3 regions of the Lysobacter enzymogenes genome follow, and region 2 is predicted to be linked to each of the others. Evidence: predicted binding sites of a transcription regulator. Region 2 holds the regulator's gene; each other region holds the start of a gene.
The links. The regulator sigma-54, encoded in region 2, starts transcription at its own class of promoters, with help from an activator protein. The targets are predictions, from matches to a motif close to TGGCACGNGCNTTGC.
Positions count from the first base shown of each region.

Region 1 (6,985 bases), 690 kb from region 2:
CCAGCATTTCGTGGATGACGCCGCCGTAGCTGCCGGTCTCGAACGTGCCCGGGGTGGCGAAGAACAGGTCGAGCTTGTTGCCCAGCGCGGTGCGGCCGCCGTACAGCGACGCCAACCCGGCGCCGTCCTGCGGCGCGTGGAAGGCCATGTTCCAGGCGTTGGTCTCGGTGTAGTCGCCGCCCCAGCGGGTCGGTTCGAATTCGCTGTCGGTGTAGCGCCAGCGGCCGTCGCGGTGGCGGCCGACGAAGAAGCCCAGGCGCGGATGGAACAGGTTGACGTAGCCGAGCGCGCGGTTGCGGTAATAGGCCGCGTCGTCGGCGTAGAGCGCGCGGTACGGATCGTCGGCGCCGGCCTCGCTCGCCAATGCGCCGGCCAACTGGCCGATGGCGAAGTCGTTGATGTAGCCGTCCATCGACCACGACAGCCCCTCGTCGGCGCTGGTGTCGGTGTAGCCGCGGAACAGCGCGCGCTCGATGCCCTTGCGCCCGGCGCCGGCCAACGGGCTGACCGTGGCCGCGTTGCGGATCGCCGATTGATAGAAGCCGCGCACGTCGAAATTGCGCACGCCCTTGAGCCAGGCGTCGGCGAAGGCCACGTCCGAACTGGTGCCGACCATCAGGTCGGCGTAGCCCGGCGAGGACCAGCGCGCGATCCAGCCGCCGTCGCGGTATTGCTGGACGAAGCCGTCGATCATCTCGCCGGCGCGCGTCGGCGTCAGCAGCACATAGGCCGGCCAGGCGGTGCGGTAGGTGTCCCAGAAACCGTTGTTGACGTAGACCCGCCCGTCGACGATGCGCGCGCCGCTGCGCTCGGCGGTGCTGTCGGCCGGCGCCGGCACGAACGGGCTCGCGTACTGCCAGCGCGGCTGCTGCGCGCTGCCGGTGTTCTCGCTGGCGTTGTTGGGATACAGGAACAGGCGATAGAGATTGGAATACAGCGTGACCCGCTCGTGCTCGGGCGCGCCGCCGACCTGGACGAGGCCCAACTGCGCGTCCCACGCCGCCTGTGCGCGTTCGCGCACGCGCTCGAAGTCGTCGTCTTCGCCGATCTCCAGTTCCAGATTGCGCTGCGCCTGCTGCAGCGAGATCAGCGAGGTGGCGATGCGCATCGTCACCTGGCGGCCGCGGCCCAGCTCGAAGCCGTACCACGCCGAGACGCGGTCGCGCCCGGCCGCGCGCGGCAGCCGCTCGCCTTCGCGCACCGGCCGGTCGAAGCGCGCATGGAAATACAACCGCCCCGCGCCGGCGGAGAGCTTGCTCTTGTTCTCGGTCCAGCCGCTGAGCGTGCCGGCCTCGCGATCCAGGACGATGTCGCCGTGCTCGTCGCGCTGGTCGAACAACAGCCGCCCGCTGGCGCCGGGGAAGGTGAAACGCAGCATCGCGGCGTGGTCGGTCGGGGTCATCTCGGCGACCATGCCGTTGTCGAAGCGCACCCGGTAGTAATCCGGACGCGCGGTCTCCTGATCGTGACCGAAGCTCAGCGCACGCTTGCCGCGGTCGAACTCGACCGCACCCTCGCCGGGCGCCGGCAGGATGTGGAACGCCTGGCGGTCGCCCATCCACGGGCTGGGCTCGTGCGACAACGCCAGCGCTTCCAGGCGCGGACGGTTGGCCTCGCCGTTGCGCTCCTGGTACTGGTAGATCCAGTGCGAGCCGGCGTTGGTGGTCGGGGTCCAGAAATTGAAGCCATGCGGCAACGCCACCGCCGGGAAGTTGTTGCCGCGCGAGAAGCGCGCGTTGGAATTGCTGCCGCGACGGGTGTCGACGAATTCGCTGGGATGCTTGGCGGCGAGCTTGTCGAGCTCCTTGTCCTTGCGCGCGCGCGCCGGCTCGATCCGCACATCGTCGAGGTAACCGCCGTAACGCGCGCCGAGCGCGCCGTCGTGGACCAGCACGATCCGGCGCACGCGCTTGCCGGCGGCGACCTCGCCGATGCGCGCGGCGACCGCGTTCCACTGGTCCGGATACAGCAGCCGCGCCTCGCCCTGGCCGCGCGCGCTCAGCGCGAAGCCGTAGCGATCGGTCGCCTTGAGCTGGGACAAGCGGCTGCCATCGTCGAACTCCAGATCGAGGGCGACGAAGGTGGAGGCGTAGCGCAGGTCGTCGAGCTGGCCCGCCTTCGCATCCAGTTGCCGCGCCGACAGCGGGAACAGCCGATAGGACAGCTCGCTGTCCTTGCCGACCGGAACATCGACCTCGAACACCAGCGCGCGCTGCTCGCCGCCGCCGCTGCCGTCGAAACGCAGCGAGCGCAGGCCGGTGAAGCCGGCATCGGGCTTGGCGGTCAGCGCCGCGGCCGCGGGCGGTCCGCCGGCCGCGACCAGGCGCGGCGCGCTGTCGGCGATCAGCGACGGCGCCGGTTCGGCGGGTTCGAACGAACTCCAGAAGCCGCGCGTCTTGCCCACGGCATGCGCGCTCGACATCGCGGCCAAGGCCGCCGCCAGCAGCGTCGCCGTGACGACCGCGCGCCGGCCTGGGCGCGTTTCCGCCGCTGGGCTGCGCCTTATCGGAGCAGCCACGGCCGCGTTGCATGCCCGCAACGCCGGCAGCAGCGAGCCCGCCGAAATCCGCACTTTCGACCTGAGCACTTCCGACATCCGCGCCTCCTCACCGAACGGCACGATCGCCGCCGCCACCCCGCATTCATTCGATTTGAATCGATCTAAAAGCGCATTGTCAAACCGCGGCGCAGCATGATCGACACCCTCTTCACCGGATAAAAATACAATCAAAACAACGGCTTGAATTACGACAACCCGACGCCGCCCTCACCTACTTGGCACAGCTTTTGCGTCAACGTCTCAAACTGTGATTTTCTTCACATTTTTTGAGCCACCCTGTTCGTGCCCGTCCTCAACGGAACCCGGTCCCCATGCCGATACAGCGTCCTATTGCCCTCGCCGTCGCGCTCGCGGCGGTGATCGCAACCTGCCCTTCAACGTCAGTTTTTGCCGCAACACGTCATAATTCGCAGCCCTCCCCCGACGATCCCATCCCGGAGATCGAGCGTCTGCGCGCGCAACGGCAATGGCTGCCCGCGCTGGGCCGGATCGAAGCGGCCCAGGCCGCGCGCCCCGGCGACGACCGTCTGTACCGGCTGCAGGTGCTGACCCTGGCCGATCTCGGCGGCGCCGAGCGCGCCTGGACGCTGGCCCAGGCCCGGCCGCAGTTGTTCGACGCCGCCGAGCACCAGCGTCTGAACGCCGACCGCTTCGCCCGCCGGGTGCTGTGGGGCACCGGCTATCCGCAGAGCGAGACACAGCGCCTGGACGAGATGCGCCAGGCGCGCGACCTGCTCGCGCAGCAACGCGCCGCGCAGACGCCGGAGCAGCAGCGCGCCGACCTGCGCACGCGCTTCGACGAACTGATCATGCTCAACCACCTGGAGCGCCACGCCGAGGTGGTCGAGCGCTATCGCGCGCTGCAGGCCGAGAACGTCGAGATCCCGATGTACGCGCTGGCCAAGGTCGGCCAGTCGCTGCTCGCGGCCAAGCATCCGGAAGAAGCCGCGACGGTGCTGGAGACAGTCACCCGGCAGTGGCCCGAGGACGAAGACTCGCAGTTGCAGCTGGCCTATGCCTATTCGGAAAGCGAGCGCTTCGCCGACGCCGACGCGCAGCTGGAAAAGATCAAGCAGGCGCAGCCGGCGTTCGTGCGCGTGCCCGGCGCCAAGCAAAGCCACCAGAACTGGCGCCACTACGACGCCGACAGCCAGCAGGCGATGATCGGCCTGTACGGCGAAGACACGGTCGGCGCGCAACGGCGCCTGGAGCAGATGGCCCGGATCGGCCCGAGCAATTCCGGCCTGCAGTCCGACCTGGGCGTGCTGTACCAAAAGCGCGGCTGGACCGACCGCGCGCTGGAACGCTTCCGCATCGCCCAGACCCTGGAACCGACCAACGTGTCCGCGCGCGTCGGCCAGGTCGGCGGCCTGCTCGAACACAACCGCGTCGACCTGGCCCGGCCGATCCACGACGAACTGCTGCAAAACCGCGCGCGCGACGTCCAGGTCGAGCAGATGGGGCGCTCCTGGGACAGCCGCCTGGGCTGGCAATGGCAGGTCTCCACCACGTTCGGCCGCAGCGATTCCGACGGCGACCGCGGCGCCACCGCCTCGCCGCTGGGTTCGCGCGACGCGACCCACAAGGTCGAAGTCGCCAGCCCCCTGATCGGCGACCGCTGGCGCCTGACCGCGCACGCGCAGGACGCCTGGGCCGACTATGAAAACGGCGCCGGCAAGGACCGCGTGCACGACCGCCGCGCCGGCGTCGGCGCGCTGTACGCCTACGACCGCCTGACCGTCGGCTTCGGCGTGGACCGCAGCAACGACCGCTGGCTGCCCAGCGGCGACCGCACCGGCTATTACCTCGATGCCGGCTGGCGCTTCAGCGACGTCCTGCAAGGCACCGCCGCGTGGTACGCGACCACGCCGGACGCCTCGCTGCAGGCGCGCCGCGCCGGCCTGCACGCCGACGCGCTGAGCCTGGGCCTGCGCTGGACCCCGAGCGAGCGCAGCTCGCTGGCGGCGACCGCGCAGCAACTGCGCTACAGCGACGACAACACCCGCACCGCGTTCGGCCTCAGCGGCGCGCAGCGCCTGTACACCCGCCCGCACCTGCTGATCGACGGCCTGGCCGACGTCTACGCCAGCCGCGCCAGCCGCACCGGCGCCGACATTCCCTACTTCAACCCCAGCCGCGACGGCTCGCTCAACCTCGGCCTGCGCATCGACCACCTGGCCTGGCGCCGCTACGAGCGCCACTTCCGCCAGCGCCTGACCGTGCAGGCCGGGCCTTATTGGCAGGAGAACTTCGGCAGCCACTGGGTGCCGCAGGTGCGCTACGAACACGAATGGCGCTTCGGCACCGGCCGGGTGCTGGATTACGGCGTGAACTGGTCGCGCCCGGTCTACGACGGCATCCGCGAAGACCGCCTGGGTTTCGACCTGAGTTTCCGCTGGGGTGAACAATGATCATGAGCCACGCATCCGTCCGCGCCGCGCTGCGCCGCGCCTTCGCCGCCGCGCTGCTGGCGCTGCCGCTGGCCGCCCTCGCCGCGCCCGCCGCGCAGGCGCCCGAGGACAAGGACTACAGCGCCGCCGAAGCCGCGCAACGCGAGAACCGCGGCGACCAATTGCTGGTGCTGAGCTACCACGACGTGCGCGACGACGTCGCGCGCAAGGGCGACCCCGACGCCTACGCGGTCAGCACCCAGAACTTCGCCGCGCACCTGGACTGGCTGGCCGGCCACGGCTACCACCCGGTCGCGCTGAGCGATGTGATCAAAGCCTCGCGCGGCGAGAAGAAGCTGCCGCCCAAGGCGGTGCTGCTGACCTTCGACGACGGCCTGCGCAGCATCTACACCCACGTGTTCCCGCTGCTGCGCGCGTACAACTACCCGGCGCTGATGGCGGTGGTGACCGGCTGGGTCGACCTGCCGCGCGACCAGCAGGTCGACTACGGCCCGCGCATGTTCACCCACGACGACTTCGTCACCTGGGACCAGTTGCGCGAGATGCAGGCTTCGGGCCTGATCGAGATCGCCTCGCACAGCGACAACCTGCACCGCGGCATCACCTCCAACCCGCAAGGCAACACCATGCCGGCGGCGATCACCCGCGAATGGGACGCCAAGGCGCAGCGCTACGAGACCGAGGCACAGTACCTGGAACGCGTGCGCCGCGACCTGGCCGCCAGCGCCGACAAGATCAAGCGCGAACTCGGCGTGTCGCCGCAGTCGGTGGTGTGGCCGTACGCGGCCTACAACAGCCAGACCAACGACCTCGCCGACAAGCTCGGCATGACCGTCACCTTCGACCTGGAAGGCCGCCACCAGACCGTCGGCCGCGACCTGCACGGCCTCGCCCGCCTGCTGGTGTTCGACAACCCCACGGTCAAGGACCTCACCTACGAACTGCGCCACGACGAGGAACTCGACGGCGTGCGCGCGCTGCAGGTCGACCTGGACTACGTCTACGACGCCGACCCGGCGCAGCAGGCGCGCAACCTCGACAAGCTGATCGAGCGGGTCAAGCAGGTCGGCCCCAGCCACGTGTTCCTGCAGGCCTTCGCCGACCCCGACGGCAACGGCTCGGCCGACGCGATGTACTTCCCCAACCGCCAGCTGCCGATGCGCGCGGACCTGTACAACCGCGTCGCCTGGCAGCTCAAGACCCGCGCCAACGTCAAGGTGTTCGCGTGGCTGCCGGTGCTCGGCTTCGAACTGCCGGACAAGGCGCTGGACGCGCAACTGGCGATCAAGGCCAGCAACCCGGCCGAGACCCACCGCCTCAATCCGTTCGACCCGCGCACCCGCGAGATCGTCGCGCAGATCTACGAAGACCTCGCCGTCAGCGGCTACACCGAGGGCCTGCTGTTCCACGACGACGCCCTGCTGCGCGACGACGAACTGCGCGGCATCGCCCCCGACGCGCCGGCCGCGCGCACCCAGGCGCTGATCGACTTCACCCATGCGCTGACCCGCGCCGCCGGCAAGTGGCGGCCGAAGCTGATCACCGTGCGCAACCTGTTCGCCGGCCCGGTGCTGCAGCCCAAGAGCGAAGCCTGGTTCGCCCAGGACCTGGCCGCGTTCAACAACGCCTACGACTACACCGCGGTGATGGCGATGCCGTGGATGGAGAACAGCCGCGACCCGCAGCGCTGGATCGACCAGTTGGTGGCCAAGGTGAAAGCCTCGCCGCGCGGCCTGTCGCGCACCATCTTCGAGCTGCAGACCGTGGACTGGCGCGACAACAGCAAGCCGATCCCGGCCGCGCAGCTCAAGCGCATCGTCCACCGCCTGCAGGCCGACGGCGCGCGCCACCTGGCGTGGTACCCGGACGACTTCATCGCCGACCGCCCATCCACCTCCGACGCGCGCGAGATCCTGTCCGCGCGCGGCTTCCCTTACATCGAGAAGTAGGCCGCTGAACCGCCCACCAGAGCAGCCCGCCCACAGCAGACCGCCTCTTCGAATCCACCAACGGC
Region 1 is NZ_CP067396.1:3,882,398-3,889,382, forward strand. It holds gene JHW41_RS15855 (GH92 family glycosyl hydrolase) at 1-2,422, opposite strand, end outside; gene JHW41_RS15860 (hypothetical protein) at 2,397-2,696, shown strand; gene pgaA (poly-beta-1,6 N-acetyl-D-glucosamine export porin PgaA) at 2,872-4,971, shown strand; gene pgaB (poly-beta-1,6-N-acetyl-D-glucosamine N-deacetylase PgaB) at 4,974-6,920, shown strand.
Region 1: pgaA (poly-beta-1,6 N-acetyl-D-glucosamine export porin PgaA) is a predicted target of sigma-54. The motif match lies at 2,777-2,791, and genes of this name have one in related genera.

Region 2 (6,985 bases):
GCCGGCACGCCGCGGCGGTAGGCGAAGGATTCGAACAGCAGCGACATGCCCGCTTCCACGCCCAGACCGAATTCGGTGATGACGTGGCGGCGCAGCTGGTGGATGTTGAATTCGCTGGTGTCGACGATGGCGTCGGCGATCTGGCGCAGCGGCTTGAGCACCTGCCGCTCCAGCGAGATCGCATCGGCCAGGGCCAGCCCGAACTGGCTCAGCGGATGGCGCCGGCGGGTGTCGGCGTAGCGCTTGAGCAGCACCGCGTCGCTGGATTCGAAGAACACCAGGCGCGGATCGGCGCCGAGCGCGCCGACCGCCGACAGCCACTCGGGGATGTTGGCCAGGTCGCTGTGGCGGTTGCGCACGTCGATGCCGACCGCGAGCTTGGTCGGCATGCCGTCCTCGGCCTTGATCACGTTCTGCACGAACTGCGGCAGCAACTCGGCCGGCAGGTTGTCGACGCAGTAGAAACCCAGGTCTTCGAAGGTGTTCAGCGCCACCGACTTGCCCGAGCCGGACATGCCGCTGACGATCACCAGGGTGAAACCGCTGGCCTCGGCCGCGTGCTGGGCCCCGGCCGGGCTGGACTCGACGCCGCTCACGATTCTCCGCGCTCCAGAAAGTTGCTGTGCCGGGCGATGAACGCCGCGGCGGGGTCGAGGCCCTTCATGCGCAGGCTGTGCAGGCGCGTGGCCGCTTCGGTCAGCACCGCGAGGTTGCGGCCCGGCATGACCGGCAGGGTGATCATCGGCACGTCGAGGTCGAGCACCCGGCGCAGGCTGGTGTCGCCGGTCAGGCGCTCGATGCCGGTGGCCTTGGGTTCGCTCATCGGCTTGGTCAGGTGCACGATCAGGCGCAGGTACTTGTTGTTCTTGACCGCGGTGTCGCCGAACATCTGGCGGATGTTGAGCACGCCCAGGCCGCGCACTTCCAGCAGGTCCTGCAGCATGTCAGGGCAGGTGCCGTCGAGCACGTCGGGAGCGATCTGGGTGAATTCGGGCGCATCGTCGGCGACCAGCCGATGCCCGCGCGTGACCAGCTCCAGCGCCAGTTCGCTCTTGCCCGATCCGGATTCGCCGGTGATCAGCACGCCGATCGAGTAGATCTCCATGAACACCCCGTGCAGGGTGATCTGCGGCGCCAGCGCGCGGGCGAGGTGGTATTGCAGGTGATTGAGCAGTTCATGCCCGCGCCGCGGCGACGCCCACAACGGAGTGTCGCTTTCCTCCGCGGCGATGCGCAGGTCCTCGGGGCAGGGCTGGTCCTTGCTGATGACCAGCGCCAGCGGCCGGTACTGGATGATCTTCTCGATGGTTTCCCAGCGCAGGCGCGAGTCCAGGCCGTCGAGCCAGGTCAGCTCCTCGGTGCCGAGGATCTGCACCTTGTTGGGATAGATCGCATTGAGATAGCCGGCCAGCGACGGCCGGCGCGCGACCGTGTTGACCGCCTCGACCAGGCGGCCGTCGCCGCGCTGGCCCGCGATCCAGCGCAGCGCCAGCTTCTCGCGCTGCTGTTCGAACAGTTCGCCTGCGCGGATGCTTTTGCTCATGGGGGGAGTTTACGTGATTGAGCTGCGGGGGCCGGGACCGGGGACCCGGGACCGGGGACCGGGATACGAGGCCGGGAATGCGCGCAGCGTACCGACGACATAAGGCTTTTTCCCGGTCCCGGGTCCCGGGTTCCCGGTCCCCGGTCCCGGCTTCACGCCGCGCTGCGGCGACAGCAGTCGAGCAGGCGATGGCTCAGTTCGGCCGCATCCGGCGCGCTGCGCAGGCAGTCGCGGAAGTCCGGATCGGCGAAACGCTCGGCCAGTTCGGCCAGCAGTTGCAGGTGCTGCTGCACGTGGTGCTCGGGCACGGCCATGGCCAGGACCAGATCCACCGGCTCGCCGTCGGCGGCGCCGAAGTCGACCGGCTGGGCCAGGCGCAGGAACGCGCCGCAACTGGTTTCCAGCAGCGGCGTGCGGCCGTGGGGAATGGCCACGCCGTGGCCGATGGCGGTGCTGGCCAGGCGCTCGCGCTCGCGCAGGCCCAGGTCCAGCGCGGCCGCGGTGCGCGGGTCGCCGCCGGACAGCAGGCGGGCGGCGGTTTCGAGCACCGCGTTGCGATCGCCGGGGCTTCCGAGGATCGCAACGCGCTCCGCGCTCAACAGGTCGTAAAGCGGCATGACGGCTTGGGTGTGGCTTGCGTTGCTTGGCTGGCGCGGAGTTTACGCCTGAACTCAGCCGATTTCGCCGATTTCGCCATTGCGGGCGAGGCTTTCGCCGCGATGGTGGTCGACCAGCTTGCTCTTGTGCTTCATCAGCAGGCGGTCGAGCTTGTCGGCGAGCAGGTCGATGGCGGCATACATGTCTACTGCCGCGGCGTCGCAATGCAGGGTGCGGCCGGCGAGATTGAGGGTAGCTTCGGCGCGGTGGTCGGGCTTGTCGAGACTGAGCTGGGTGCGGACGTCGAAAGGCTGGTCGTAGTGGCGTTGCAGACGGGCCAGCTTGGATTCCACGTAGTCGCGCAGGGCGGGCGTGACTTCGATCTGCTGGCCGTGGGTTTCGATACGCATCGGGGACCTCCTTCACGTCGCGGATGAATGCAGAACTTCAGAGCGTTCCAACCTGAACGTCGGAGTTCCGTCCGGCCCATCCGGACCGAAACGGAACCGGGTGACGCCCTGGCCGTGACCAGGGAGTCCAGCATCGCACGATGGGACGCGGGCGCAAGGGGCCGGCCTCGTGCTTTGGTCTTAGGCGCGCGCGAAGGCCTTGATCGGGCGGGGTTTTTTCGCCGTCGTAAAGTTTTTGCAATGACAATGGGCGCAATCGGCATAAGCCGCGGCCCGGTCGCGGCGGGTGCTGAGAAGCTTCGGAACGGGCCGCGACGGCGCCGCTCAGCCCATGCGCACGCGGTCCTGCGACGACGGGATGCTCATCGCCTCGCGGTACTTGGCCACGGTGCGCCGCGCCACCGGCACGCCGGTGGCCTTGAGGGTCTCGGCCAGGCGCGCGTCGGACAGCGGCTTGCGCGGGTTCTCGGCCTCGATCAGGCGCCGGATCATGGCCTGGATCGCGGTGCTGGAGGCCTCGCCGCCGGCGCCGGTGTCGATGCCGGAGGCGAAGAACGCGCGCAGCGGCACGGTGCCGCGCGGGGTGCGCGCGTACTTGCGCGCGATCGCGCGCGAGACGGTGGATTCGTGCAGGCCGATTTCGTTGGCGACCTCGCGCAGGGTCAGCGGCCGCAGCGCGCTGTCGCCGAATTCCAGGAACGCGGCCTGTTGCTTGAGCAGGCAGCGGGCGACCTTGAGCAAGGTATCGCCGCGCGCTTCCAGGCTCTTGAGCAGCCAGCGCGCTTCCTGCAGGTGGCCGCGCAGGTAGCTGGCGTCGGCGGCGCTGGCGTGGCGGATCATGCCTTCGTAGCCGCGATGGATGCTGATGCGCGGACGCATCGCCTCCGACAGGGCGACCCGCCACAGGCCGTGCTGGCGCCAGATCACCACGTCCGGGGTGACATAGGTGTCGGTGGAGATCGCGCCCATCTGCGCGCCGGGGCGCGGATCGAGCGAGCGCAGCAACTGCACCGCGGTCTCGACCTGGGCCGGGTCGAGCTTGAGTTCGGCGGCCAGGCCCGCCACGCCGACGCGCGGCAGCCGTTCCAGCGGGCCGGAGGCGATCTGCTGCGCCAGCGCCTTGCCGGGGGTGTCGTCGGACAGCGTGCCCAACTGCAGGCCCAGGCATTCGGCCAGCGAGCGCGCGCCGGTGCCGACCGGATCGAAGCGCTGCACCTGGTGCAGCACGGTCATGACCTCGTCCTCGCCGACGCTCAGCTCCGGCGCCAGCGAATCGGCGATGGCCTGCAGCGGCTCGCGCAGGTAGCCGTCGTCGTCGATGGCTTCGATGATCGCCACGCCGATGCTGCGGTCGCGCGGCGACAGCGGGCTCAGGTGCAACTGCCACAGCAGGTGGTCGAGCAGGGTCTCGGCGTCGGCGACCTGCTCGGCCGCGGACGAGTCGTCGTCGTGGTCGGACGGGCCGACCCGCTCGTACCAGGTCTCGCCGTCGTCCATGGTCCATTCCGGCTCGGGCGTGGATTCAGGCCCGGGGCCTTCGCCGCCGGTGCTGTCCTCGGTGCTGGAAGAGGATGTGACGGTCGACGCGTGGACCGGCTCGCCGGGCTCGGGCGCGGCCGGCTCGGTCCAGTCCAGCAGCGGATTGCTTTCCACCGCGCTCGCCAATTCGGCTTCCAGCTCGACCGCCGACAGTTGCAGCAGGCGGATCGCCTGCCGCAATTGCGGCGTCATCACCAACTGTTGTCCGAGGGAGGCTTGGAGGCGGGGCTTCATGTTCGATGGATGACGCGACCGGTTGGGACGGCCGCCCGCACGGCGCAGGCAGCCGGGTCGCGCATCGCGGGCGTCGCCTCACGCCCGGCAACCGCAGAGGTCACAGACGGAAGGAGTCGCCCAGGTACACGCGACGGACATCGGGATTGGCCAGCAGCGCGTCCGGAGCCCCCTGCGCGAGCACGCCGCCGTCGTTCAGGATATACGCACGGTCGCAAATGCCCAAGGTTTCGCGCACGTTGTGGTCGGTGATCAGCACCCCGATGCCGCGATTCTTGAGATGGCGCACGATTCGCTGGATCTCGCCGACCGAAATCGGATCGACGCCGGCGAAGGGTTCGTCCAGCAGCATCAGCCGCGGCCGCGCGGCCAGGGCGCGGGCGATCTCCACGCGCCGGCGCTCGCCGCCGGACAGGCTGGCGCCGAGCTGGTCGGCGACGTGGGTGATCTGCAGTTCTTCCATCAGGCTGGCCTGCTCGCGCTCGATCCCGGCCTTGTCCAGGTCCTCGCGCAGTTCCAGCACCAGGCGCAGGTTGTCGGCGACGCTGAGCTTGCGGAACACCGAGGGTTCCTGCGGCAGGTAGCCCACGCCGTACTTGGCGCGCGCGTACATCGGTTCGGAGGTGATGTCCTTGCCGTCGAGCACGATCGTGCCGGCGTCGGCCGGCACCAGGCCGACGATCATGTAGAAGCAGGTGGTCTTGCCGGCGCCGTTGGGGCCGAGCAAGCCGACCACCTCGCCGGCGTCGAGGGTGAGGCCGAAATCGCGCACCACCTCGCGCTGGCGGTACGCCTTGCGCAGGCCCTGGGCGACCAGCATCAGCCGCCTCCCTTCTTGGCCGGGGCGGGCTTGGCCGGCGCCGGCTTGGCCGGTGCGGGCGCGGGCTTGGACGCCGGCGAAGCCGAGGCGTCCTTGTTCTTGGGCTGCAGCTGCATCGACACGCGGCTGCCGGTGCCGCCGCTCTCGACCTGGCCGGTCTTCATGTTGTAGACGATGCGCTCGCTCTTGATCGTGTCGCCGGCCTTGTCGACGAAGGCGTTGCCGGTGAGGATCACGATGTCCTTGGGCATGTCGTAGTCGACCTTGTTGGCGCGGCCGTTGAACGGCGAGCCGTCGTCGAGCTCCTGCTTCAAGGTGACCTGCGAGCCGGTCAGGGTGACGTAGCTGATGTCGCCGTTGGCGCGCTTGATGTCGGCCTTGGCGGACTTGATCTGCAGCGTGCCTTGCACGATCACCACGTTGCCGGTGAGCACGCAGGGGCCGGTGTCGCTGGCGACCGAGCAGTCGCTGCGGTCGGCGTCCACGTTCATCGGCTGGTTGCGGTCGGAGGAGCGCGCGTACGCGCTCGCGGCCGGCACCAGCAACAGGGCGGCCAGGCACAGGGCCGGCAGGTTAGCGGGCTTTCGCTTCATAGCGCGCCTTGACGTTGGATTTGAGGATGATGTTCTTGGTTTCGAGGTCGGCGTCCAGACCCAGACCGGTCAGTATAGTGCCCGGCTGGGTCATGTTGACCGCGACGTCCGAGGTCGCCTTGTTGGCGTCCGGGAAGACGTTCAGTTCCTCGGTCGCGATGTTGATCGGCTTGCCGGCGGCGTTGGTGCTGTCGGCCTTGACCTGCCCGCGCAGGCGCACTTCGTCGCCCTCGGCGTTGACCCAGCCGCGCTGCGAGCGCACTTCCCACGGGCCGCCGTTGCTGCCGGGCTTGGCCGGGATCAGGAACAGCGGGGTGGCGATGTCCATGGTCTTGTCGCTGGGATCGCGGGTCAGCTTCGGCGCGCGCAGGGTGAAGGATTCGCGGCCTTCCTTGTTGAGCACGACCACGTCGAAGTCGGTCAGCACGTAATCCGGGCGCGATGCCGCCTTGGCCGCGGCGGGCTTGTCGCGCTGCGACCACCACGCCCAGCCGGTGAGCGCGGCGGCGGCGAGCAGGACCAGGGTCGAAAGCAGGCGCCAGTTCATCCCAGGGCTCCGGCGAGGATCGCGTCGGCGTGGCCCTGCGCGCCCAGCAGCAGATCGCACAGTTCGCGCGCCGCGCCTTCGCCGCCGCGCGTGTGGGTGCGCCAGTGCACGCGCTCGCGCACCCACGGGTGCGCGTTGGCCGGCGCCACCGCCAGGCCGACGTGCGGCAGGATGCGCAGGTCGGCGAGGTCGTCGCCCATGAAGCAGACCTGTTCCAGCGTCAGCGACAGGCTTTCGGCGATCCGCTTGACGCACACCAGCTTGTCCTTGATGTCGCCGTGCGAACTCGCGCCCAGCTCGGCGGCGCGGTGCGCGGCGATCGCGCCGCCGCGCGCGGTGACGAAATGCACCGCGATGCCGTGCTTGCGCAGCAGCGCCAGGCCCTGGCCGTCCTGGACGTGGAAGCTCTTGTACTCGCGCCCGCCCTCGTCGTAGGTCAGCCGCCCGTCGGTCAGCGTGCCGTCGACGTCGAAGCAGGCCAGGCGGATGCGCGCGGCGCGCTCGCGGATGTCGGCGGGGTAGTCGTTGAGATGGCTGTAGGGCATGGAGCGAGGAGTGAGCGAAGAGGAGTGAGGAGTGAGAGGGATGCGGGTGGCGAGGCGGTCGTGGAGTCGAAGGTCTTGGCGGAAGCGAGGAATCGACGGCAGCGATCGAACCCGCTCACTCCTCGCTCCTCTCCGCTATCTCCTGGCCTTAAACCAC
Region 2 is NZ_CP067396.1:4,576,317-4,583,301, reverse strand. It holds gene rapZ (RNase adapter RapZ) at 1-515, opposite strand, end outside; gene hprK (HPr(Ser) kinase/phosphatase) at 593-1,543, opposite strand; gene JHW41_RS18945 (PTS sugar transporter subunit IIA) at 1,696-2,160, opposite strand; gene hpf (ribosome hibernation-promoting factor, HPF/YfiA family) at 2,215-2,550, opposite strand; gene JHW41_RS18935 (RNA polymerase factor sigma-54) at 2,875-4,323, opposite strand; gene lptB (LPS export ABC transporter ATP-binding protein) at 4,424-5,143, opposite strand; gene lptA (lipopolysaccharide transport periplasmic protein LptA) at 5,143-5,736, opposite strand; gene lptC (LPS export ABC transporter periplasmic protein LptC) at 5,717-6,283, opposite strand; gene JHW41_RS18915 (KdsC family phosphatase) at 6,280-6,828, opposite strand; gene JHW41_RS18910 (KpsF/GutQ family sugar-phosphate isomerase) at 6,977-6,985, opposite strand, start outside.

Region 3 (6,985 bases), 1.8 Mb from region 2:
GTGCGCGCGCAGCCGACGCCGGCGTCGCGCTGACGCTGCGCGAAAAAAAGCCCGGCCGCGCGAGCGGCCGGGCTTTTCGTTGGCGTTCGAGGCCGCGCCCGTGCGCGAGCTGCGCTTATTTCGCGTTCGGCGCCGGCACCGATTCGCTCTCGACCACCATGTCGAGCACGTAGGCGACCGACGATGCGTCGGCCGGCGGGTTCTTGACGTCGAACTTCTTCACCCGCACCACGTTGCGGATGCCGGCTTCGTGCTGGTAACCCTCGATGTCCTGGTACAGGAAGTGCCACTCGTCGCTGGGCTTGAGCGCGACGCCGTTGGCGTCGTACGCGCGCTCGCGCACCCACAGGCACTGGTGGTTCGGGATCAGCGGGTGCGAGCACTTGCGCAACTGCGAATCCACTTCCAGGAATATCGTGGTGCCGGCGCTGCCGTAGCGGGTTTCCGCGGTCGGCTCGCCGCTGAGGGTGAGCTTGGCGCCGCTGGCGGTGGTCAGCAGCAGGCGCGGGCTCGGCGGCTCGCCTTCGATGACGTAGCGGGCCTTGCCCTTGAGCTGCTCGCTGATGGCGGTGTCCATCTGCATCAGGCGCTGGTCCTGGCAGGCCATCAGCGTGGTGCGGAAATCGCCGATGTCGAGGCGGTCGCCGTCGAGCTTGAAGCCGGCGCCGACGTGGTTGCAGCCGCCGGAGACGCCGAGGTTGTCGCCGACGAAGCTCAGCTTCAGGCCGTACTTGCCTTCGCGCTGCAGCAGCGCGATCGGCTTGCCGGCGGCGTCGACGGCGCTGTCGAGGTTCCAGGTGAAGCCGCGCAGGTTGATGCGCGCGGCCGGCGCGGCGTCGTTCTTGATCGTCGCATCGACCTTGGGCTTGGACATGTCGGCGCCCTTGTCGGCGGAGGTCGAGGGCGCGGCGCAGGCGGCGAGCAGGACGCTGGACAGCGCGGCGGCGAGGAGCAGGGGACGTTGGATTTTCATGGGGCGCAATGATCCGGGGTGAGTCGCGAAAACCAGATGAACGCAGGGCCGCGCGGCGTGGGGTTTTGCGCGTTCAGGCGCGGGTCGGGCTCACGGCGCGGCCGTCGCGGTCGTCGCGGTCGTGAGGCCGTCGCTTTGCGTCCGGGCGATGTCTTCGTAGCGCGACACGTAGTCGACGACGTAGATGCCGACCGAGCACTGCTTGCCGCTCAGGCTGGGGTAGTGGCGCGTCTCCAGCACCTGGTGCTGGTTGTCCTGCATGCGCCGGCCGTCGAAGGCGTGCCGCGGCAGGGTGAACCATTCCGACGCGGGCTGCGGCCCGCCGTTCGCCCAGCGCAGCTTGCGCGCCGATACGCAGTCGGGCCTGGGCGCGTTGAGCGGCCCGCAACCGGTCGAGCACCGCTTCAGTCCCGCGGCGATTTCCAGGTTCACGCGCTCGCCCTTGGCGCCGTAGGCCGCATCCGTGGTCTGCAGGATGAAATGGGTGCCGTCGGCGCCGATCAGATGCAGGCGCTGGGCCGTGCCGCTGCCTTCCAGCCAATGCTCGAACGGCGGCGCGAGGTGAGCGGAGAGCAGTTGGTCCATCGCCAGCGGACGTTCGCTCCAGGTGCCGACCGCGGTCGAGACGAAGCCGCCGCCTTGCTTGCGCAGGCCCGATCGGGTCGGAACGAAGGAGGCGATGCGCGAGCCGTCGACCTGGTAGTACATCGAGATCTCGTTGGCGCCGCCGCTGAAGCTCATGCGGTCCGGGCCGAATTGCAGATAAATCTGATCGAGCGCATCGGCCTGCAGCAACGGCAGCGCGTTGCCGTCGGCGCGCGTGGCCAGTTGCACCTGCCAGCGGTATTCGCGCAGGTCGGCGCTGCTGGCGCTGCGTCGCGGCAGCGGGACGAAGGTCGGGTCCGACGATTCGTCGATGCGGTAGCCGCCCGGCTTGGCGTACACCGCCACGGCGTAGGCGGCGGGCAGCGCGAGGACGACGGCGGCTATGGCGATGCGCAGGGGCGACAGCGACGCGGGCATGGCGATCTCCATATCGGGGCGCACAGCCTGAGGCAGGACGGCGCGCGCCGCGCGCATCGATCTGCGATGGCGCTCGCACTATCGAAGAATCGCCGCGGTTGCGGCGATACGAGCGCGGCCGGCGTCTGTGTTGACGGGCCCCGGCCGCGCGCTCAGTCGCCCTTGGGCTTGGCGAACTTCTGCGCCAGCGCGCGCTGCGCCTGGGCGAGGTCGAGCGCGGCGGGGGCGCCGGCGGAATCGTCGCCGGCATCGCCGTCCGTCTCGTCCGCGTCCGTCGCCGCGTCGGCGTCGGACTCGGCGATCAGCGCATCGAGGTGTTCGAGCAACTGCGCCGGCGCGACCACCGCGCACTGCATCGCCAGATCGGGAAACGCGCCGACACCGACGCCGGCCTCGTCCATCGCCGCGGCGGCGCGCTCGCGCCAGGCGGACAGCTCGCGCGCGGCCGGCGCATAGCCGGCCAAATTCGGCGATTGCGCGCGCGCTTGCGCCAGCGCGGCGCGCGCGGTCGCGGCCGAGGGCCAGGCCGGCAACAGTTCCTGGCCGTCGCCGTCGAACAGGGTCAGCAGGTATTCGCCCGATTCGGCCACCCAGAAGCGGCCGCTGTCGGCGACCGCGGCGAGGAACGCGGCATAGCGTTCGGCGGCGGACAGCGCCTGGTCCTCGAGCAGTTCCTGCTCCAGGCCCGAGGCGTCGGCGTGCGGTGCGTGCGGATCGGACATGGCGGGTTCCTCAGCTGCCGCTCGGCATCAGCCACAGCAGAGCGATGCCGAACACGAGACGGTAGATCGCGAACGCGGTGAAGCGGTGGCTCTGGATGTAGCGCAGCAGCCATTTCACCGCGATGAAGGCGGTCACCGCCGAGGCGACGAAGGCCACCGCCAGCGCGCTCCAGTCTTCCTGCGCGGCGGCCGGGGTGCCGAGCACGCCCATCAGCTCGTAGCCGCTGGCGGCGAACATGGTCGGGATGCCGACCAGGAACGCGAACTCGGTCGCCGCCGCGCGCGAGGTGGTGCCGGCGAGCAGGGCGACGAAGATCGTCGCCGCCGAGCGCGAGGTGCCCGGGAACACGCCGGCCACGACCTGGGCGATGCCGACCAGGGTCGCCACCGTCCAGGTGATGTCGCTGCGCTCGCCGAGCGCGGCGGCGCGCTTGGCGGCGAAATGCTCGGCCGCGATCATCCACACGCCGCCGAGCACCAGCGCCCAGGCGATCGGGGCGACGTGGTCGGGCAGGGTGAAGCCGGCCTTCTTGACCACGATGCCGAGTACGCCGGTGATGCCGAAGGCGAGCCCGAGCTTGAGCAGGTAGTCGAGGTTGTCGCGCTGGGTGAAGCCGACCGCGAGCCCCCACAGGCGCTTCCAATAGATCACCACCACCGCCAGGATCGCGCCGGCCTGGATCGAGATGTTGAACAGGTCCGAGCGCGCGCCGAGCCAGTGCTGGGCGATCAGCAGGTGGCCGGTGCTGGAGATCGGGAGGAATTCGGTGATGCCTTCGATGATGCCGAGGAGCAGGGCGGCTAAGAGGTCGGTCATTGGGGCCGGTGGGGAATGGGAATCGGGAATGGCGCGGCGTCGCGGTCGGGGGAAGCGCCGCCGGCGGGTCAGAATAACGGAAAGGCTTTTGCCCAAATTGGTGCGAAGCGGGTTTGTATTGCACAATATTGGTGCAAAAGCCCGTAGTGCTTAGTCGGTCATCCTTTCGAATCAATCGCTTGCGCCAGCATCGGGCTTGGCACGCGACTTGCTTTGTTACATGCAGGCGCACATGCAGGCGCAGCACGGCCCCGCGTTGTCCGACCCCCCTTTACTCATCCCGGATCCAGGCACATGTCCCTCGAACACGTCGAAAAGCTCATCAAGGACCACAAGGTCGAATTCGTCGATCTGCGCTTCACCGACATGCGTGGCGTGCAGCACCACGTGACCTTCCCCAAGTCGATCGTCGAGCCGGCGCTGTTCGAGGACGGCAAGATGTTCGACGGTTCCTCGATCAGCGGCTGGAAGGGCATCAACGAGTCGGACATGATCCTGCTGCCCGACGCCTCGACCGCGTTCCTGGATCCGTTCACCGCCGATCCGACCCTGGTGCTGACCTGCGACATCCTCGACCCGGCGACCATGCAGGCCTATTCGCGCGATCCGCGCGGCGTCGCCAAGCGCGCCGAGGCCTACCTGAAGTCCAGCGGCGTCGCCGACCAGGCCTTCTTCGGCCCTGAGCCCGAGTTCTTCATCTTCGACTCGGTGCGTTACGCCAACGACATGGGCCACACCTTCTTCCACGTCGATTCGGAAGAAGCCGCGTGGAACTCGGGCAAGGAATACGAAGGCGGCAACAGCGGCTACCGTCCGGGCGTGAAGGGCGGCTATTTCCCGGTCGCCCCGCTCGATTCGCTGCACGACATCCGCGCCGAGATGTGCAAGACGCTGGAGCAGGTCGGCATCGAAGTCGAAGTGCACCACCACGAAGTCGCCAACGCCGGCCAGTGCGAGATCGGCACCAAGTTCAACTCGCTGGTCGCCAAGGCCGACGAGTTGCTGACGATGAAGTACATCATCAAGAACGTCGCCCACCGCAACGGCAAGACCGCGACCTTCATGCCCAAGCCGCTGGTCGGCGACAACGGCAGCGGCATGCACGTGCACCAGTCCTTCGCCAAGGGCGGCGTGAACCTGTTCTCCGGCGACGGCTACGGCGGCCTGTCGCAGATGGCGCTGTGGTACATCGGCGGCGTGTTCAAGCACGCGCGCGCGATCAACGCCTTCACCAACTCGGGCACCAACAGCTACAAGCGCCTGGTGCCGGGCTACGAGGCGCCGGTGATGCTGGCGTACTCGGCGCGCAACCGTTCGGCGAGCTGCCGCATTCCGTACGTGGCCAACCCGAAGGCGCGCCGCATCGAGATGCGCTTCCCCGACCCGATCCAGTCGGGCTACCTGACCTTCGCCGCGCTGATGATGGCCGGCCTGGACGGCATCAAGAACCAGATCGACCCGGGCGCGCCGAGCGACAAGGACCTGTACGACCTGCCGCCGGAAGAGGAGAAGGGCATCCCGACCGTGTGCCATTCGCTCGACCAGGCCCTGGAAGCGCTGGACAAGGACCGCGACTTCCTCAAGGCCGGCGGCGTGTTCACCGACGACTTCATCGACGGCTACATCGCGCTGAAGATGCAGGAAGTGACCAAGTTCCGCGCGGCCACGCATCCGCTGGAATACCAGATGTACTACGCCGTCTGACGGCGCCGCGGCGCGGCCGCATCGAGCGGCCGCGCTGCCTGTCCAACGATCGATGCTCCCAGGGCGGCGGCCTCGCGCCGGCGCCTTCGGGATGTGTTTTGCCTTGCAAACGCAGGAGCGGCGACCGATGCAGATCCGACCGATGCAGATCCGCGAAGGCCAGCTCGACCGTCCCGAAGTGATCGCGCTGCTGCGCGAACACCTGCAGGGCATGGCCGAACTGTCGCCGCCGGAAAGCATCCACGCGCTCGACCTCGACGGCCTCAAGCATCCGCGCATCAGCTTCTGGAGCGTGTGGGACGGCGGCGAACTGCTCGGCTGCGGCGCGCTCAAGCAGTTGGATGCGGAGCACGGCGAGATCAAGTCGATGCGCACCGCCGACGCGCACCGCCGGCGCGGGGTGGCCGCGGCGATGCTCGAACACATTCTCGATGAAGCGGCGCGGCGCGCGTACCGGCGAGTGAGTCTGGAAACCGGCTCGATGGATGGATTCGGGCCGGCACGCAGCTTGTACGCGCGTTACGGCTTCGGTTACTGCGGACCCTTCGCCGATTATCGCGACGATCCCAACAGCGTGTACATGAGCAAGAAGTTGTAACCCGCACGGCCCGAAGCGAACGCTTCGGGCCGTGTTCGTTTGGGCGGCTTTCGATTTCGACTTCAACCAGGAGAACGCGCACGACGGGCCAAGTCCGCCGCGGGGGCGGCTTGTTTCCGAAAACGGCGAGAACGACGACGAAGCGTTCCGCCGCATCCCGCACGAGAGCTTCCATCGCGAAGCAATGACCGGGGAGGGGCCACTGCTTATGAGGAGCCTGCGTCATGTCGTCTCACACCAGCGAAACCACCACCGATGCCGTCGCCATCACGGCGTCCCGCGTCAGGACGACGCCCGCACACGCTCCGAAACAGAAATACGCATCGCGACGCGCGCTGCTGGCGCTGGCGCTCGCCTGCGCGGCGGCGCCGGCGTTCGCCGGTACCTCCGGCTCGATCGGACTGACCACGGACTACCTGTTCCGCGGCGTCTCCCAGACCAACCAGAAACCGGCGCTGCAGGCCGGCATCGAGTATGCCCACGACAACGGCTTCTACGCCGGCGCCTGGGGCAGCAACGTCAGTTGGCTGTCGGACACGGTCGTCGTCGGCGACGACATCTCCAGCAGCCTGGAGCTCGACGGATACCTGGGCTATCGCGGCAAGGCCGGGGAGATCTTTTCCTACGACGTCGGCGTGCTGACTTACTACTATCCGGGCAGCTATCCGTCCGGCTTCAACAGCCCCAACACCACCGAGGTGTATCTGGGCGGCACGCTCGCGCCGAGCGAGACGGTATCGATCGGGCTCAAGTACTCGTATTCGGTCACCGACCTGTTCGGCTACGCCGATTCCGACGGCTCGGGCTATCTCGACGCCAGCCTCAACTGGACCTTCCAGCCGGGCTGGGCGCTGAACCTGCACGGCGGCAAGCAGTGGATCGAAGGCAACAAGGCCTTCGAGTACACCGACTGGAAGCTCGCCGTGACCAAGAGCTTCGACAACGGGTTCTCGGTCGCCGCGGCCTACAGCGATACCGACGCCGAGAAGGCGCTCTACACCAACGCCCACGGCAACTTCCTGGCCGACAGCGCCTTCACCCTTACGTTGAGCAAAGCGTTCTGACGCCGCGCCGCACACCCGCCTACACAGGAGCTGCGAGATGAAACTGATCATCGCGATCATCCGCCCGTTCAAGCTCGACGAAGT
Region 3 is NZ_CP067396.1:205,277-212,261, forward strand. It holds gene JHW41_RS00850 (RDD family protein) at 1-33, shown strand, start outside; gene JHW41_RS00855 (META and DUF4377 domain-containing protein) at 116-973, opposite strand; gene JHW41_RS00860 (hypothetical protein) at 1,064-1,996, opposite strand; gene JHW41_RS00865 (DUF2750 domain-containing protein) at 2,149-2,718, opposite strand; gene JHW41_RS00870 (undecaprenyl-diphosphate phosphatase) at 2,729-3,535, opposite strand; gene glnA (type I glutamate--ammonia ligase) at 3,830-5,239, shown strand; gene JHW41_RS00880 (GNAT family N-acetyltransferase) at 5,367-5,837, shown strand; gene JHW41_RS00885 (TorF family putative porin) at 6,062-6,901, shown strand; gene JHW41_RS00890 (P-II family nitrogen regulator) at 6,939-6,985, shown strand, end outside.
Region 3: glnA (type I glutamate--ammonia ligase) is a predicted target of sigma-54. The motif match lies at 3,733-3,747, and genes of this name have one in related genera.